DNA from 2 places in the Levilactobacillus suantsaii genome. Region 2 is predicted to be linked to the other one. Evidence: predicted binding sites of a transcription regulator. Region 2 holds the regulator's gene; the other holds the start of a gene.
The links. The regulator LexA, encoded in region 2, represses DNA repair genes until DNA is damaged. The targets are predictions, from matches to a motif close to CNAACANNTGTTNG.
Positions count from the first base shown of each region.

Region 1: the regulator LexA is predicted to act here: its motif matches at 4,269-4,282, upstream of xerS (tyrosine recombinase XerS).

Region 1 covers NZ_CP059603.1:1,994,776-2,001,830, forward strand. The annotation lists partial or broken gene H3M12_RS09240 (Tex family protein) at 1-1,555, opposite strand, end outside; gene H3M12_RS09245 (LysR family transcriptional regulator) at 1,726-2,622, opposite strand; gene H3M12_RS09250 (MFS transporter) at 2,766-4,091, shown strand; gene xerS (tyrosine recombinase XerS) at 4,295-5,359, shown strand; gene H3M12_RS09260 (nitronate monooxygenase) at 5,499-6,458, opposite strand; gene H3M12_RS09265 (arginase family protein) at 6,546-7,055, opposite strand, start outside.
Region 2 covers NZ_CP059603.1:1,829,407-1,841,246, reverse strand. The annotation lists gene H3M12_RS08540 (ABC transporter ATP-binding protein) at 1-411, opposite strand, end outside; gene H3M12_RS08535 (ABC transporter ATP-binding protein) at 401-2,161, opposite strand; gene H3M12_RS08530 (YneF family protein) at 2,298-2,534, opposite strand; gene H3M12_RS08525 (DUF896 domain-containing protein) at 2,633-2,881, opposite strand; gene lexA (transcriptional repressor LexA) at 3,066-3,695, shown strand; gene H3M12_RS08515 (nucleoside 2-deoxyribosyltransferase) at 3,767-4,207, opposite strand; gene H3M12_RS08510 (hydroxymethylglutaryl-CoA synthase) at 4,341-5,522, opposite strand; gene H3M12_RS08505 (PPK2 family polyphosphate kinase) at 5,667-6,533, opposite strand; gene H3M12_RS08500 (histidine phosphatase family protein) at 6,703-7,365, shown strand; gene H3M12_RS08495 (PspC domain-containing protein) at 7,391-7,576, shown strand; gene H3M12_RS08490 (MarR family winged helix-turn-helix transcriptional regulator) at 7,712-8,164, shown strand; gene H3M12_RS08485 (GNAT family N-acetyltransferase) at 8,182-8,700, shown strand; gene gnd (phosphogluconate dehydrogenase (NAD(+)-dependent, decarboxylating)) at 8,766-9,668, opposite strand; gene H3M12_RS08475 (histidine phosphatase family protein) at 9,907-10,575, shown strand; gene H3M12_RS08470 (MIP/aquaporin family protein) at 10,642-11,346, opposite strand; gene H3M12_RS08465 (IS30 family transposase) at 11,651-11,840, opposite strand, start outside.

The DNA of each region.
Region 1 (7,055 bases), 160 kb from region 2:
GTCGTGGTTAACCCAGAAATGTGGGTTAGAAGTTCGGGACTAGCGGTATTAACGTTGACCCCCACTTGATTGACCGCCGTTTCAACTACCCGGTCTAGTTGCGCATCCAGCGCCTTTTCGGGCACGTCATGTTGGTACTGACCGACACCAATGGCTTTGGGGTCAACCTTGATGAGTTCCGCCAGCGGATCCTGTAACCGGCGGCCAATACTAATGGCCGAGCGTTCTTCGACGTGGAGGTCCGCAAATTCTGCCGGGCGTTAGCGCTGGCCGAGTAGACCGATGCCCCCGCTTCGTTGACGATGACGTAGTAGACGGGATGATCTAACGTTTTTAAAATCTCACTGACAAATTCCTCGGATTCGCGGCTCGCGGTCCCGTTACCAATGGCGATCATTTCCACGTGGTACTGTTCTAGCAACCGTTTAAATTCGGGTCCAGCCGCCGCTCGTTGCTTGCCACTAGCCGGCTTGTGAGGATAAATAACCTGTTTGGCTAAAAAACGCCCGTTGGCATCCATGATGGCGAGCTTACACCCGGTCCGGTATGCCGGGTCAAAGCCCATGACAACTTTCCCCTTCAAAGGCGCCTGCATCAACAGGTGGTATAAATTATTGCCGAAGACCTGAATGGCGTGATTGTTGGCTTGCTCAGTTAAATGCCGACGGAGTTCCCGTTCAATGGCCGGGCCTAAGAAACGCTTGTAAGCGTCGGCGAACGCGGCCGTGATTTTCGCCACGGCCGGTCCCTGGTGCTGCCCGACTAAGCGAAAATGACCATATTGTAGAATCGATGGGTCATCGACCGCAATCCCGACCGATAACACTTTTTCCCGTTCCCCTCGGTTAATGGCGAGAATCCGGTATGGCGGGAGCTGTTTCAAGGCCTGACTAAAGTCATAGTAAGTCGCGTAGACCTGCTGCTCATCGAGGGCTTGGGCCCCGCGTTTGAGCTTACTGGTTAGGTCACCGTGTTGCCAGGTGTACCGGCGAATCCATTCCCGAAAGGCCGCCTGCTCACTGAAGGTTTCGGCCAAGATTTCGTGGACTCCGGCCCAAACTGCCGGGAGATTGGGTAAATCCTTGTCCGCCGCGATAAACGTTGCCGCTTTCGTGTCGAGGTCCCCAGCAGGAAACGTCAATAACCACTGGGCTAGTGGCGTTAATCCGGCTTAACGGGCGACCGTGGCCTTGGTCCGCCGCTTTTGTTTGTACGGCAGGTAAAGGTCCTCGACCTGTTGCAGGACGGTTGCCTGAGCCAATTGCTGCTTGAGGGGTGCCGTTAATTTTCCCTGTTCTTGGATGAGCTTCAGGACATCCTGGCGCCGCTGGTTCAATTTTTGCAGCCGGTGGGCCTCGTCTTCGATTTCACGAATCGCCACTTCGTCGAGGGTCCCGGTCCGCTCCTTGCGGTAACGGGCAATAAAGGGAACTGTGTTGCCCTCATCTAATAGCGTCAGTACCGCTTGAATCTGTTGGACGCGGTAGTGACTAAGTTGTTGATGAACGGACCTGGCTAGTTTTACGAGGCCAGTTGATGCTGAGTTGAGTACCATGTCATTCCTCCGTTAAGTCAAAATTAAATTCAATTTTATCTGTCATTTTAGTCGTCAACGCTAAAGATAAACGCAGGTAGGCCATATTCATTAATTATAGCATGGGTCGGTCGGATTAAGACGATACCCATAGTGCATCCCCAAACCAGAGTCGTACAAACCAGGGTTATTTAATTATCGATGATTTGCTGTACCACGTTTGTCAGCTTAACCATGGCTGGCGTTAATTTTAACGGCGCCATGATACCGTAAGGAATGCTGACGGGGAGATTTAACGGCCGCGTGACTGTCCCGGGTAAAATTGCCGGCCAACAATCGAGGGTCAATAAAGGCTGATTCGGTAAAATATCCCGATTAAACGTCTCAATCGTATAGTGGGCATCGGCCGCCATAGCCGTAAATTTGATCTGGGCTTGGGCCAAATAGTCGTAAACCTGATCAATCGCATTTGATTCATATTGGGGAATTAAGGCCAACTTAGTTCCGACCAAATCATCCGGCTGAATCACGGCCTGACGAGCCAAAGCATCGGTCTGGCACATAGTCAAGGTCAGCTTAGCCGTTGCCAGTTGGTAAAAATGAATATGCGAGGGTGTTTGCTGAAAGCCTGAAGGACCAACTAACAGATCAACCTGTTCACCTAAGTGCTGATACAGCATCGGAAATCCCATGTTCAGGGTCTCCAACGGAATGAATTGAAACCGATAATCTGGTAGCTGACGACTAACTTCGGCCCACAAGGCAGATTGACGACTAGCCGGATTCAACGTGGACGTTCCAATCCGAATCACTTTAGCTTGACTTCCCGTATAATGCTGAACCTGTTTCAGGAGACTTTCACTGTGATTAATCAAGGCGGGCGCCTGTTGATGGAGTAATTTTCCCGCTGCCGTTAGTTGCACACCCTGGGCGGTCCTTAAAAACAGAGTCACCCCAATCTGCTTTTCTAGCTCTTCAATCCGTCGTTTGACGGCCGGGGGCGTTAAATAACCGTGAGCAGCAGCTTGCGTAAAACTCCCATTAGTCACGACCAATTCAAAAATCGCCAAACTCATCATATCTAACATTGCCATTCCTCCATTAACCATCCCTTAATTCGCCTTAACAAAAGCTTTCTTCCCAACCGATTTCACTGGTTTTAAACTAAGACTACTTATTAGTTAAGAAAGCTGGCGTTTAAACGATGCGTTTGAAACACTTTGATTTTATCATGTTAATTTTCCTGCTGGCCTATTTCATTATTCTGGTAGACACATCCCTCGTCTTTACCTGCTCCAACGAAATCGGCCGTTCTTTTGCGATGACGACGAATCAAGCGACCTGGATCAGCAATGCTTACGGCCTCACCTTTGGCAGCCTCCTCCTTCTGGGTGGACGCTTAGGTGACTTATGGGGCCGAAAGCCAATTTTTATCACGGGGCTCCTGATTTTCGGAATCAGTTCACTGACCGTGGGCTTAGCAACCAGTATGTTCATGCTCATTTTAGCCCGCGCTGTCCAGGGAGTTGGGGCCGCCATCATTGCGCCCGCCACCTTAGCTATTATTATGGATAATTATCAAGGTTCTCAACGGGACCACGCAATTGCCGTTTATGGGGCAATGTCTGGCATTGGGGTTAGTCTCGGCCTCATTATCGGCGCGGGCATCACAACTTTATGGTCATGGCGTGCTGGCTTTTTTATTAATTTACCCATCACCCTAGGCTTAATTTGGTTAACCCAGCGTTATCTGCCAGCGTCAAGTCGGCAACGACGCACCCTCGATTGGTCGGGAGTTGCCCTTTCGTTTTTAGGTATTGTGGGCCTGATTAACGGAATTAACGGCTATGGCAATCGGCTACTTTCCCTACTGATTGGTCTGCTACTGCTGGGAGGCTTTGCCCATCACGAAATAAGTAGCCCCCAAACATTAATTCCAGTGGCTATTTTAAATAATGCCTCCCGTACTCAAGCCTATTTGATTCGATTCGTTTATTCGGCGGCAATTACTAGCTTCTGGTTTTTCACTCCCCGGATTCTCCAAACGTTATACCACCTGAATCCAATTTTAGTTGGAGCCTCATTTTTGCCCATGACGTTGGTTAATTTCTGGTCTGCTCACCAGGTGGATCATTTAACCTGTCGGTATGGTAATCGTCAACCACTTTTATGGGGACTGATGATTGGCTTGATTGGTTTCCTGGGCTTACTAGGCATTCATCCCGGTGGAAACTATTGGGTAACCGTTGCCCTCCCGATGGTTCTGATTGGCTACGGCCAAGGCTGGATTTTAAGTCCCGTGACCACCTTAGCCGTAACCGGATTATCGCCCTCAGCAGCCGGTATCGGTTCCGGTCTAATTAACATCATGTTGCAACTTGGTGGCGTTACGGGACTAGCAACGCTTGCAACGTTATTTTCACACAACGGGTTACTTTCAGCTTACCATTTTGAATCACTGGGGATGGCACTACTCGTCTTAATTGGTCTGGGTATTACGCTGAACCTGGTTCGAGTAGCTGCACACCAACGACTAGTCTATAAAAAGTCGAATTAAAGTATGGGCAAAGTCACACTCGTTAAGTATAGCATGGGCTAGAATCATTTTAACGCTGATAAGGACACCATTGATGAGTCTAAAATGGCTAAATTAGTTCCTGTTTAATTTAAACAAGACATTTTACCCCCAGTTAAACAGTCGTCTTCTCCCGGCAAATATGCTAAGCTAAAGTCAAGAACGTCTGTTTGGAGGCCCTGTTTATGGAAAAGCAACACTATTTAAAACTCATCGACGAAGAACTCGCCCAAGCGCCCTGGTTCGTCCAGGAATACTATCAGGCTAAATCGACGATTCCCCTGTCCCCGGCGACGTTGTATCAGTACCTGACCGAATTTCGGCGCTTCTTTAACTGGTTGATTAGCGAGGGCCTCACCACGGCGACGCAGCCGACCGAGATTTCCCTCGACCTATTGGCCCATTTGAAAAAGGAAACGGTGGAACTCTACAAGTCCGCCCTATTGAACCAAACAAAACTGACCGGTGCGCGGGGCAGTCGGTCTCACCCCACTATCAACCGCTCGTTGAACGCGTTATCTTCGCTCTTCAAGTATCTGACCGAAGACACTGAAGATGAGCACGGTGAAGCCTACTTTGACCGTAACGTGATGCATAAGATTGCGCTGGTACGGACAAATGAAACTTATGCCACCCGGGCGGCGAACCTCAAGACCAAGTTGATGCTGGGCAATACGGATCACGACTACCTCGACTTCATCGATCATAAGTACGAACAAGGCCTGACACCGGCCCAACGGCGGTATTTTAAACGCGATAAGCGCCGGGACCTCGCCATCAACGCCCTCTTACTCGGCAGTGGCCTGCGGGTATCCGAAGCGGCCAACGCGGATTTGCGCCAATTGAACTTAAAGACCGCTACGATTGGGGTCGTGCGCAAAGGGGGCCAACGCGATACCGTGCCGATTGCCCCCTGGACCATGCCCTATATTCAGGCTTACGTTGAGCAACGTCCCACACTTTATCACGCAACGGCCAGTGACCGGGCCTTGTTTTTGACCATTTATCGCGGCCAGGCCTCCCGGATGCAGGCTAATTCCATCGAAAAAATGGTCGCCAAGTATTCGAGTGCCTTCAAAGTCCGCATCACGCCCCATAAGTTGCGGCATACTTTGGCTTCAAAATTGTATCTGGCAACGAAGAATGAGCAATTAGTCGCCACCCAGCTGGGGCAAAACTCGACAACTGCAACGGGTTTATACACGCACATGATTGATGACGAACAACGTAAGGGATTGAAGAAACTTTAGGCGATACAGCGTTGTCTTCAGAAAAAACAAACACCGCCCCTGCTGAAATTTACGCAAATTCAGCAGGGGCGGTGTTTTCAGAAATAAGTTCACCTGATTTGTCCAAAATAAATTTAACTGAGCCTCAGTAACAACTCGCTTATGCCTCCATTAAGGATTGGATGAGGGTTTTAACCGGTAATACCTTTTTAAGCGTATCGACACCAGTATTCACACTCACGATACCCGTTTGAAAATCCCCTTGAAGCATCCCCGGACGTACGCCCCCATTAACGCTGATTTGATGATCCAAATCGTTGTCTTTGGGCGTAGCCAGTTGGACTTGAGCATATTTTTTCGCTGGCCGTGTGTCCAGCGAACGTTGCGTGGGAGATACCCGAAAAAGGTTGTGGTGCGTTGCCGTCGCAACCATTTTTTTAGCCACGGGACTCATCGGCGACTCGGTCGTCATTAAGAAACGACTCCCAATGTAAACGCCCCGTGCACCCAAAGCAAGGGCCGCTTTAACACCGCGGCGATCATTGATGCCACCAGCAGCTAATACGGGGATGTTGACGGCATCGACCATGGTTGGAACAACGGTGAACGTTCCAAAATCTTGTTTCGGTAATACCCCGCCTTCGTCTGAGCCGGTGGCGACCGCGATATCTGCCCCGTAACGTTCCCCTAACTGCATTTGCGCAACTGTTGGTGTTAAGGGCCGAAAGATGATGATTCCCTGATGCGCTTTGATGAGTTGAAATAATTCTTGGTGGGCTGTACCGACTACAACGAAATATTTCACGCCCTCGGCAAAAGCGACCTTGAGGATTTCACGCGTATAAGTAGTATCGGCCAAGCTTTTACCGTCGTTTGGCGTTAAAATATTTAAGCCAAATGATTTTGAAGTGAGATTTTGGACCTGCTTGATTTCTGCCCGCATGCGTTCAGCCACTTCATGCGGGTCTCTGGCATTCGTTTGCTGACCAGCGTTAGGGCCCAGGACACCTAAACCACCGGCATCGCTAACCGCAGCAACAAATTTAGCATTGGTCAACCAAGACATTGGAGCTTGAATCAACGGGTACGTTGTTTGTAAGATTTTCGTAATGGGGTTCATTTAGGTTCCTCCTTAGATTTATATATCGCTAAATATGAATATATTAGATGAAAAAATAAATGCCATCTGGCATTTATTTAGTCGTGTTTACTTAAAAATGGCTAGTTTTTGGAGTTCATTATGCAAATTAATGGCGTCCCACGGCATGTGTTCAGCAATCGATAGCCCAACTAGCTCGGCGTGGGCACTCACATCTTGGAGCACCCGGCTAACCGTTGCCAACTTCATCGACCCAATAGCTGCGCCAAATTTTTGTCGGTCTAACCCGGGCTCTGCCGGTAAAACAGACCGAAAATCGTCCGGGTCTAAGACGTCTAGGTCTAAGTGAAGGGCCACGTGCTTGATGCCGGCTGCCGTAAACCAGGCTAAGAGGCGATCACTAGTCGTTGCCAAGTCTGCGGGCGTGAGTACTGCCATCTGTAAATCAGAAACTAGATGGTCCATTGGGCGTAACGCTTGCGTTTGTAACCCGGCAAACAAGACTTGTTTAGGGGTAAATGGGTGTCGGACCTGCTGGTTAAATTTGGCCGCCCCTTTTTGCATCAAATTAGCTACGACCATTTCGTGAATATGGTGCGAAGTGTCCGGATCAGAGGC
Region 2 (11,840 bases):
TAGAATGGAGCCCCCTGGAGTTTGGTCAAAGTAGCGCATCCCCTTGCCGTGCAAATCGGCAAACATCTTGCGCCGGACACTTTCAAGCATGTACTCGGCACCCATGGTACTCGTGTAATTTTGCCAAAACTGGGTCACGGCTCGCATCACCATCCCCAAGAAATAGAGTCCGGCAAACAGCCACATAATGGCTAGCGTTGCGGAGCCGTTACGCAAATAACGGTCCATGTAGGTTTGCAGTAACCAGGGTAAGAGGACGTTGATACCACTGATAATGGCCGATAAAATCACCGACCCGATAAAGAACCACTTATACGGGGCGGCAAATTTCAGCAAGCGACCGATCACGGTCAGTTGCTCCTTGGTGGTCATACTGTGAGCCCACGCAGATTCATGCGCTTTAACGGCCATTGGACGTTCCTCCTTTCACCCGTGTTTCTAGTTGTTGTTCCGTAAACATCTCGGCGTACCAGCCCTGAGCCGCCATCAAGTCATCGTGGGTCCCCCGTTCAACAATGTGACCGTGGTCTAACACGATGATTTCATCAGCGTTCATCACTGAACTCAACCGGTGCGCCGAAATGATCGTGGTTTTATCGGCTCGTTCGGCGCGTAAGTTGGCCAAGATTTTGGTCTCGGTCTCCGCATCGACGGCGGATAAGGCATCGTCTAAAATCAGAAGTTCCGGATTGATCAATAAGGCCCGGGCAATCGCCAACCGCTGTCGTTGCCCTCCAGACAGAGAGATACCCTCTTCACCGACCTGGGTATCATACCCCTCCGGTAATTGGTCGATTTGATGGGCCAAATCACTCTTTTGAGCCGCCGCCACGACTTCGGCTTGAGTGGCGTTAGCCTTGGCGAAGCGAATATTTTCAAAGACCGTATCGGAAAATAAAAAACTTTCCTGCGGCACGTACCCGATAGCCGGTAGGTAGCTGTCGAGTGCGTAATCTTTGATTGGATGGCCACCGAATTTAATTTCACCGGTGTACTGGTCAAATTCCCGTAAAATCAGCTTCATAATGGTTGATTTTCCGGAACCGACCCGCCCAACGAGACCCAATGTGTGCCCCGCCGCCAGGTCAAAATCGATCTGATGCAAACTGGTCTGCGTGTCGTTGGGGTAATTAAAGGTCGCCACGTGATAATTCAGTGCCCCCCGTGGTCGGGTGGCAATCCCGTCCGTCCGGTCGATAATCTGACTCTTTTGGTCCAGAAGTTCCATGACCCGATCATAACTGGCATTGCCCCGTTCCATAGTATTGAAGAGCATCCCAACCGCAAACATTGGCCACACCATCATCGCCAGGTAGCTAATGAAAGAAACCAAATTTCCAATCGTAATGGTGCCGTGCAGCACAAAGAGGCCCCCTAAGACGATGGTCGCCACGTAAGAAATGGAAATAATCAGCGTGATGGCCGGGTCGAACAACGAATCGAGTCGGTTCACGTGCCGGTTGATGTCGATGGTCCGAGCGATCTGTTGATTATAGTCATCGACATCGGCCTGGTCCTGGCCCAAAGCCTTAATGCCCTTGATACCACTGATACTTTCCTGTGCCTTATTATTCAAGCGCGAAAAAGCCGCCTGGGATTGGCCAAACGCCCGGTGAATCTTTTGCCCCAAAATCCAGGAGACAATCGCCAGGAACGGGAATGGTACCACGGCCAATAACGTCAAACGCCAATTGATCAAGGCCATCATAGCGATCAACTTGGTGCCACCGGTAATGATGGCATCAGCAAACTGCAAGATCCCCCCACCGGCGACCCGTTGGACGGCTTCCAAGTCGTTAGTGGCGTGAGCCATCAAATCTCCGGTGCGGTAACGTTGATAAAAGGTCCGGTCCATGCGCATAAAGTGCTGAAAGAGCCGGTCCCGTAAAAGTTGTTCCAACCGAGCCGCCCCGCCCCAGATGGCCGTTCGCCACATGTACCGACTGCCATACTGGGCTAACGCTGCCCCTGCAACTAGGAGTAAGTCTACGGCCAGCAACGACCCCGTCATGGTACGGCCGTGAATACTATCGACCATGTTCCCGATGATGCGGGGAGGAATGATGGCAATAATGGCTGTTAAGAGCAGGCCGAGGACTCCAATCGTATAGCGCCGCCATTCTAGCCGAAAATACCACATTAGTTTTTTAAAGATTGTCAAGCGGCATCCCTCCTAAGATTAGAATTCAATTAAAATTATATGATGATGGCTCTCATAAGTCTAGCCAACACCCGTAAAAAGGCCATTAAAAAACTCATCGCCCAAAAGTGCTGGCGACGAGTCGGAAGTTGACCGCTTACTTCTTCTTATTGCTGTTACGAGCTTGCTGTTGCATGGCGGTCATCATCTGATGAAGTTTCCGTTGCGACGGCTTCTGTCCCATCTGTAACATCATGACCCGTAATTGGTCTTCGTTAATAGGCGGATTGTCTCTTAAATATTTTTCCATGTATTTGCGCGCCCCGTAGAAACCTGCTAAAGCACCGGCAAGCCCGACGACGATCACAATCAGAATCCAAATTCCAGTTGACAAGACATTTCCCTCCCTTATAAAAGCATTCACTATGTAATTCTACACAACCTGCGAACAAAATAAAAGAGTGAATCTCCAAAAAGACCCACTCTCGTTAGTTAATCGTCCCGTAAGCCCTTATCACGTTGAATGCGGCGAACTTTTTCGGGAGTAACTTCCTTCCCGTTCTTGTCGTAGACCTGCATCATTTCAACCTGACTCCGGAAGCTTTGGCGAAAGAGCTTCAAGTATTGTTGCCGTAAATCGGCACGCTCGGATTTCTCCGCTGCGGTCAGTCCCGTGGACTTGGCTTTGTGGGCCAATTCATTGATGCGCGCCAGCAACGGCGTCATCGCGTCTTCTGCCATGAAACACCCACGCTCCTTTCGTTTAAAGTACGTTATTTGAGTTAAGGTTTCAAAACATCCCTTATCATATCAGGGTTATTTTCAGAATTCAACTGATTTAGCCGAACATCTGTTTGAAAATGACCGCTAGCTATGCTAGAATTGGGGTAAATTCAACTATGACTGACGAACGAGGTGGTACACAATGACTAAAGCTTCTGAAAGTAAACAAATCGCCGTCTTACGGTTTATCTGGGAACGCGTTAACGAGAAGGGTTACCCACCGACCGTTCGTGAAATCGGCGAGGCCGTGGCGCTGTCGTCAACGTCCACGGTCCATGGCCACATCGCCCGCCTAGAAAAAAAGGGCTTCTTGATTAAAGACCCCACGAAACCCCGGGCCCTCGAAGTGACCCCCGCGGGCCTCGAGGAATTAGGCGTGCACGAACAACAAACGCAAATTCCTGTTTTGGGTACCGTCACTGCTGGGACCCCCATTCTAGCGGTCCAGGAAGCCACGGACTATTTCCCGGTTCCCCCAGAATTTGAAAACAGCGAAGATCAGCTCTTCATGCTGACTATCCGGGGCGAGAGTATGATCAACATCGGCATTTTGAATGGTGACCAAGTCATCGTTCGTCGCCAGCAAACCGCAGACAACGGCGATATTGTCATTGCCATGACCGAAGAAAATGAAGCCACGTGCAAGCGTTTCTTTAAGGAAGCTGACCACTACCGGCTCCAACCGGAAAACGACACTATGGCGCCCATCATCTTGAACCAGGTTACCGTCCTGGGTAAAGTCGTTGGCCTGTTCCGCGACGACGTTCACTAACTATCGTTCAACCAAAAGAGTCTGAGAAAATTTTCTCAGACTCTTTTTACGCTCTGTTTTTAATTAACACCTTAAATAACTTCACCTTCATACCGACTGACCGGTAACGTTTCAAAGTCATAAGTTGCCAGGTCTTCGGCTTGTGTCAGGTAAGACTGAGCCCCCTGGGCCAGCATCAAGTTAACGTTATTGTCCTTTTCGTGAAGCAAGACAATTGGTGTTTGGCTGTGGAAAGCGTACCCGATTTCAAAGGCCGTTCCAGAATCTACCTGGTCATCGACAAAATCTGCCAAGGCCACCACAACATCGGCCTGGTCGATCTGATCGATATCCATCTTAAAGGTCCGGTCGCACCATTCAGGCGTCCCCATGGTTACGTCCCGTAATTCGTTCAACCGAGGACTGAAGACCCGGCCCACCTTCGGGTTAGCAGCCAAAGCCTTTTCGGCGCGGCCAATGCGTTCGAGTTGCTCGTCATCAAAAAATGGTCCTGCTAAATAAATGTTGGTCACAATTAATCTCCTCGTTTTCTCTTAAGTGCTTTTTATTATAGCGAAAAAATTAACTTTTAGCGACTATTTTTTCTGAAATGTCCGTTATTTCTTATTAAATTCGTTATGCGGTTCGTCAGTGAGTTCGGCCCCACTAAGCTTCCATTCGGTGCCGATATTGACGCTGTTGATGTTGTCGTCCTGCCAAATAATACGGAGCCGAGTCAGCGCCCACCGCCAATTGGACGTCCTGGCCATTGTTCGGTAACTGTTGTTGGAACAGTTCCTCATATTCGGCCACACTCACCGCACGCCGGTCAGCCAATAACGTCGTCAGCGCGGCATCATCGAAGCCCCGTTGGTAGTCAGGCTGAAGAACGCCACTATAAAATTCACCTTCGGCACCGGAGCCGTAACTGAAACAGCCGATGCGATCACCAGCACGTAAATCCCCATGGCGCCACAACGATAAGAGACTTAGATATAACGACCCGGTATAGAGGTTACCGACATTGCGATTATCCAGTTGACTGGCCTCAAAGGCCGCCGTCAACTCTTGCTGGTGCGCCGCACTGGCTTCGGGGAGGACTTGGCGTAAGCCTTTCCGTCCCATTTTAGTAAAGGGTAAATGAAACGCCAGGGCCGCAAAATCCGCAATCGTTCGCCCCGTCTGCTGCTGATACGCCGTCCAGGTCTGCTTAAAGAAGTCTAAGTACACGTTAGTGGAGTACCGGCCGTCGACCAGGGCTTCGGTCCGATCCAACGGCCGCCAAAAGTCCATTACGTCGGCCGTATGGTAAGCACTCTGCGCATCTAACGCCATGATCTGCGGATCTGCGCTAACCAACATAGCCACGGCACCGCCACCCTGAGTCACTTCACCGGGCGTCCGCAAACCATAACGGGCGATGTCGGCCCCAATTACAAGCACTAAGGCGTCCGGGTGAGCCCGGACGTAATCGGCCGCTAGCTGTAAACCAGCGGTGGCCCCATAGCAGGCCTGTTTCAGTTCAATGGCCCGCGTATCCGCAGCTAGGTTTAATAGGTGCGCCAAATAGACCGCCGTGGCCTTCGAATTATCCACGCCAGATTCTGTCCCGAACAGTACCATTTTAATCCGGGAACGGTCTTCTGGCCGTAAAATCTGGGTTGCCGCGTTGGCTGCCATGGTCACGACATCTTGGGTCGGTGGAATCACCGCTTGTTTATCTTGGCCGATACCCACGTGATACTTCGCCGGATCTTCTCCCCGTGCAAGGGCTAAGTCCGTCATCTCTAAATACAACCGCGGGGTGTAAAACCCTACCCGATCAATTCCCACTTTTAGTTCGGACATCTCGTTCATTTCCTCCTTGCGTACGCAATCATTGAGAACAACTTTACCATTTTCAATGCTGTTTCGGCAAGGTACGAAAATTGTAGGTTACAACTAATAAGTTATTTAATGCTGTTAGACCGCTTTTTGCTAATTACAACCGTATTAGACTTTACCCTTTTCTAACTTTTTTAGTACGTCCAACAACGCTTGGTGTTGAGCCGACGTCACCTGCGGATATTGGGGATTCAATTCTGCTAAATTGTCAGCCAAAATCGTCGCGACTAATAACCGGGCCGTGGGCTTATCGTCGGCCGGAATGATGTACCAGGGCTGCTTCTCCGTGGCTGTATGGGCCAACATCTGGGTATAAGCCGTCTGGTAATCATCCCAGTAACGCCGTTCCTTCAGGTCGGCCGGATCGAACTTCCAGTTTTTTTCCGGTAAGGCCAACCGTTTGGCCAATCGGCTCGTTTGCTCGTTTTTCGACAAGTGTAAAAAGAACTTGTAGGTGACAATTCCTTGATGGCGCAGGTATTGTTCATAATGGCGTAGATCCTTGTAACGCCGCTTAAAGAACTTAGCCGTCACGTCTTCTGCTTGGGTAATCCCTGGTAAATGTTGGCCGACCAAAATTTCCGGGTGCACCCGACTGATCAAGACGTCTTCGTACTGGGAACGATTGAAGATGGCAATTTTTCCTCGTTCGGGTAACGCTTGGTTCACCCGCCATAAAAAGTCGTGTTGCAAGTCGACCGAGGTCGGTTGCTTGAAACTTTCGACCTGCGTCCCCGACGGATTCAAACCACTAAAAACGTGGCGGATCAAACCATCCTTGCCGGCCGTATCCATTCCCTGTAGAATCACGACGACCCCGGTCTGCTTTTGGGCAAACAGCCGTCGTTGCAAATTCTGCAAGTCCGGTAGCGCCCCTTCCCGTTGCTCATCCGCTTTAGCGGCCACCTCATGTGTCGACCACTGTGCCAAATCTAACCCTGGTTGGCCAGTATACCGATACGCTGTTAAATCCATACCACCCATCTCCTTTGCTTCACCATACCATGTTTCGGCCGTCCATTAATCGCATTTCCTTTAGTAAAACGTCTTACGTCCGCACAATGCCAGCAAAACCTTAGCGTTCCAGTAACTGAGTTGCTATACTGAATGTGTACCCTAATGTCGATAAAGAGGAGTCTCAACTATGAAAAAAATTACCGCTTATTTTGTCCGTCACGGCCAAACCATGTTGAACCACTACAATAAGGTTCAGGGGTGGATCGATTCCCCTCTCACCGCTAAGGGACGGGCTGATGCTAAGCGCGCCGGGGAACAACTCAAAAATATCCCTTTTACCGCTGCTTACAGCAGTGACTCTGGCCGCGCCATTGAAACGGCCCATATCGCTCTCCGACAAAATCCTGCTAATATGAACATCGTCCAGTACCAGTACCCCGAATTCCGCGAACAATGCCACGGCTATTTTGAAGGCAACGATCTCAACCAGATGTGGCAGTTCGTTGGTGCGCAAGTCAAATTGACGTCAGAATCCGACGTATTGGGCACGTATGGTCTGGAGAAGGCTCGGGATTTGATTCACCAAGCCGACCTATACGGGGAAGCCGAAGACAACGCGATGTTTTGGAAACGGTTAGACCGCGGTTTCGATAAGCTCCGGGCCAATTCTAAAGACGGCGACGAAGTCCTGGTGGTCTCCCACGGGATGACGATTCGATCCATCATCGATCGTTACGCGCCCGACCTCGATACGGGAGTCGCAACCGCCAACGGGAGTATCACTAAATTAGAGATTACCGATGACGATATTCACGTTGACTTCTTCAACAAGTTAGATTTCCAATCCTAATCCCATTTGAAAGGGGGTCCCTTTGATGAAAAAAATTCACCGGTCTGCTAGCAACCGGTATTTGGCCGGTGTCGTGGGCGGACTCGCCCGCTATTTCGATTGGAACACGACTTTGGCCCGCGTGATCTTCGTAATACTGGCCCTAATGCCGGTCTTTCCCGGAATCTTGGTCTACCTGATCCTCTGGATGGTCATGGGCGACCCGGACTAACTAACAGGGCTGCATGATTCGTTACCTACCACGACGTCCAACTTGGACGTCGTTTTTTTAGCCGCTTTTTGATGTAAATACAACATTATTGTGGTAAACTACGCCTAGTTGATTTTTTGAAAGGTGATGATTTCCATGACCGATGTTCTCCGCGAAATTGGCATGATTGCTCGGGCACTCGATTCGATCAGTAACGTTGAATTCAAGCAATACCAGCTGACTAAGGGGCAGTACCTCTATGTGATTCGCATCGTCGAACACCCCGGCATCATTCAAGAAGACCTAGGCAAATTGATTCTTGTCGACCGCTCCACCGTGATTCGGGCCGTCCAAAAATTAGTTGATCAAGGCTTGGTCGTTAAACGACCGGATCTCACCAACCGTAAGATTCGTCGGCTCTACGCCACCCCAGCGGCCCAGCACATCTATCCGCGTTTGATTGCCGAAAACACTCATTCGACGCAGGTCGCCCTTACTGGCTTAACGCCCGCTGAGCAGCAGACCTTAGCGCAACTCTTACACCGTGCGCGTTTGAACGTCGTGACGGACTGGGAAGGTGTCAAACACGGTCATCCCCGTCATTACTAACAAAGGAGTTTTACCCCATGGCAACCAAACTGATTCATTGCACCCTAGCCGATTTACCTGCCCTACAAACCATCAGTCGCGACACCTTTACCGCGACCTTTGGCGCTCAAAACACCGCCGCCGATTTGGCCGCGTTTCTGGACACTGCTTACTCAACGTCCCAACTCACCCAGGAACTTGCTAATCCTCACTCCCTATTCTTCTTGTTGACTCAGGATGATGCCGTTGTCGGTTACTTGAAGCTCAATACCGGTCCAGCCCAAACAGAAGCCATGGGACCGAATTCCTTAGAGATTGAACGTATCTATCTCCGATCCGCTTTTCAGCATCAGGGGTTGGGTAAGCGGCTCTTTCAAGTGGCCTTAGACCAAGCGCACCGCTTGCAAAAGACCAAGCTGTGGTTGGGCGTGTGGGAACGCAACTTCAACGCTCAAGGGTTCTATCAGCGCTTAGGCTTTCACCAAGTCGGCGCCCATACCTTTACCGTGGGTAGCGACCCGCAGACCGACCTGCTTTACGCCAAGACCCTTGAGTAACCACAAAAAACGCGTCGACCACAATCGTGGCGACGCGTTTTATCATAATCTCATTTAAATGGGCACTAGGCCTTGTCGACCGCATGGCCACCGAAACCATTACGTAAAGCAGAAACCACTTTACCCGTAAAGGTATCGTCTTCCATGGACCGGTAACGCATCATCAAGGAAAGAGCGATGACTGGCGTTGGGACTTGTTGGTCTAAGGATTCTTGTAACGTCCACTTACCTTCACCAGAACTGTGCATCGTTCCGCGGATTTCGTCTAACTTGGCATCCTTAGCAAAGGCTTCTTCAGCCAATTCCATGAGCCATGACCGAACGACGGAGCCAGCGTTCCAAAGACGGGCTACGGCTTCGTTGTCATAGTCAAATTGGCTGTGTTCGAGCACGTCGAAGCCTTCACCGATGGCTTCCATCATCCCGTATTCGATCCCATTGTGGACCATCTTCAGGTAGTGACCAGAACCAGCGGCACCGGTGTATAAGTAACCGTCCTTTTGGGCGATACCTTCAAAGACCGGCTTCAAAGCGGCGTTAAAGGATTCCAAAGAAGTCCCACCGATCATGAAGTTCCCGTTGATCCGGGCACCGGATTGGCCACCAGAAGTCCCACAGTCGAAGAAGTTGATGCCCTTGGCTTCAGCCTTTTCAGCATCTTCAACGGAGTTCTTCCAGAAGGAGTTCCCACCGTCGACGATGTAGTCACCCTTAGCTAACGTATCCGTTAACGTAGCGATCGTGCTTTCGGTTGGCTTACCAGCTGGTAACATCAACCAAACGATTTTTGGTGATGGGAGTTTGCTTAATAGGTCCTCCAAAGACGTGGCCGCTTCGGCACCAAATGAAGCTGCTTGGTCAACGAAGTCTTGGTTCAAATCAAAACCAACAACCTCGTGGTCGTGGTCCATCATGTTTTGGGCCAAGTTCAATCCCATTTTACCTAATCCAACTAATCCAATTTTCATTGTTAAATTCCCTTCCTTGATGAAAAGTCCTAATACCTTATACCTTTATCAAACAAGCACTATTATATGAAAAAGTTTTACACATTTCAAGCCTAAAATATGAAAAAAAGTTACATTTCGCAACTATTTTAGAAAATCCGACAATTAAACCGGTTTCAATCCGGGGACCGTTCAAAAAAAGCAAGCGAACCGTTATAATATGAGTAGCTAATTTTTATCGAGGAGGAATTCGTCACTCATGAAAACCATCACTGTCGATTTGGTCCGCCACGGTCAGACGTTGTTCAACATCTTAGACCGGTTGCAGGGCTGGTCGGATTCACCGTTGACCGCCGCCGGGTTAGAGACTGCCGATGCAACGGGCCAACGCCTGCAAGCCGTTCGTTACGACCACTACTACTCATCCGACTTGAAACGCGCCATCGATACCGCCCACCACGTTATCGCCGCCAACCAATTTAGTCACGCTGAACCCACCCAGTTACCAGACGTTCGGGAAGTCTACTTCGGTTCTTTCGAGGGCGCCGACAATGACTCGTCCTGGATCAAGGCGGCTCAGCCTCTGGGTCTACACACCCAAGCAGAGATTATTAAACAAGCCTCCTTCTCGGCAGCTAGAGACGCGATGCACGCCGCCGACCCACTACACCTATCCGAAGATGGCGCCACCTTCGAACACCGGGTAGACCGGGGCTTAAAGGCCCTCTTAGACCAAAGCCAAGACGGTCAACACCTGCTGGTGGTCACCCACGGCACTTACATCCGTTCTCTGGTCTTTCGGTTCGGCCCACAATTCGATCCGTTGACCGTCTTCCCCGGTAACGGCAGTGTCACCACATTACAACTTCAAAGCGCTACTACTCCCGCTGGCTTCCAAGCGAAAATCACGGCCTATAACCAACAATAATTTTGCAATAGTAAAGGGCTCCGCGACCAATAGATTCGGTCGTGAAGCCCCTTTTATCGTCATCTGCTATTTAATCAGTGTCTGGAGACCCGCGGCCAAGATACCGCCTAGCAGTGGCCCACACATGGGTACCCATGCGTAACTCCACTCCGCACTCCCCCGGTTCGGAACCGGTAAAATGCTGCAGGCCAACCGCGGCCCCCAGTCCCGAGCGGGATTAATGGCGAACCCGGTCGTCGTCCCGAGGCCCATCCCCACGACGGCAATCAGAGTCCCCACGATAAACGGTTTAACCCCTTGGGTGAAGTCCCCCAGGTTTAACAAAATGAAGATGAATGCCCAGGTCGCAATGGTTTCTGATAGGAAGTTGAAAAAGGGGCTCTTGATAGCCGGCCGGGTTGCAAAGATGGCCACGGAATTGCCGTTTTTAGCGGAAGTTGTCTTGAAGTGCGGCCGAAACTGGACGATTACCAGGGCTGCCCCCACAAAGGCCCCTAAGAACTGGCCGACTAGATACGGTACGACCTGGCCCCACGGAAAGTAACCAAAGAGCGCAAAGCCAATGGTTACCGCCGGGTTCAAATGGCCGTCTGAACCCAAGCTGCCTGCAACATAAACGCCCATGGTCACGGCTAAGCCCCAGGCTAAAGAGATAAACGTCCAATCGCTCCCGGTCCCATAGGTCTTCTTTAAGTTGACCCCGGCACACGCACCGGTTCCCAAAACAATCAAAATCAAGGTGCCAAAAAACTCACCAATAAATCCATCCACGTTGACCCACATCCTAAAATTTAGTTAAATTAACGAACTCTTTGGCTAGTGTAGCATAAATCAAAGATAAATATAGCGCTTTCTTTTAAAATTCACGGATCATTGGCTGCTTTTCCTGGTTGGATTATACAATTCAGACTACTCCTCAGCTGCTAACGCATTATTAATCATTTATTGGCCCAAAATTGAATGATTTTGACAAGATAGTTGTGCTAGAGTCCGAACCCTGCTAGGATAGGGTCAATCCAGAAGATAAAGTCGCCCTCCATCCGCGGGAGGGTGGCTTTTTTATGGGGACGAATTGTCAAATCAAGTGTAACTTTTTACCGAAGAAAACTTCAGATGGTGTCTTCCAGCCTAAGACCTTACGGGGGCGATTATTTAAATTCCTGACAAACTTCGCGATATCTTGATCGGTCAGTTCATCAAGGTCAGTTCCTTTGGGAAAATACTCTCGGATGAGACCATTGGTATTTTCGTTGGTCCCACGTTGT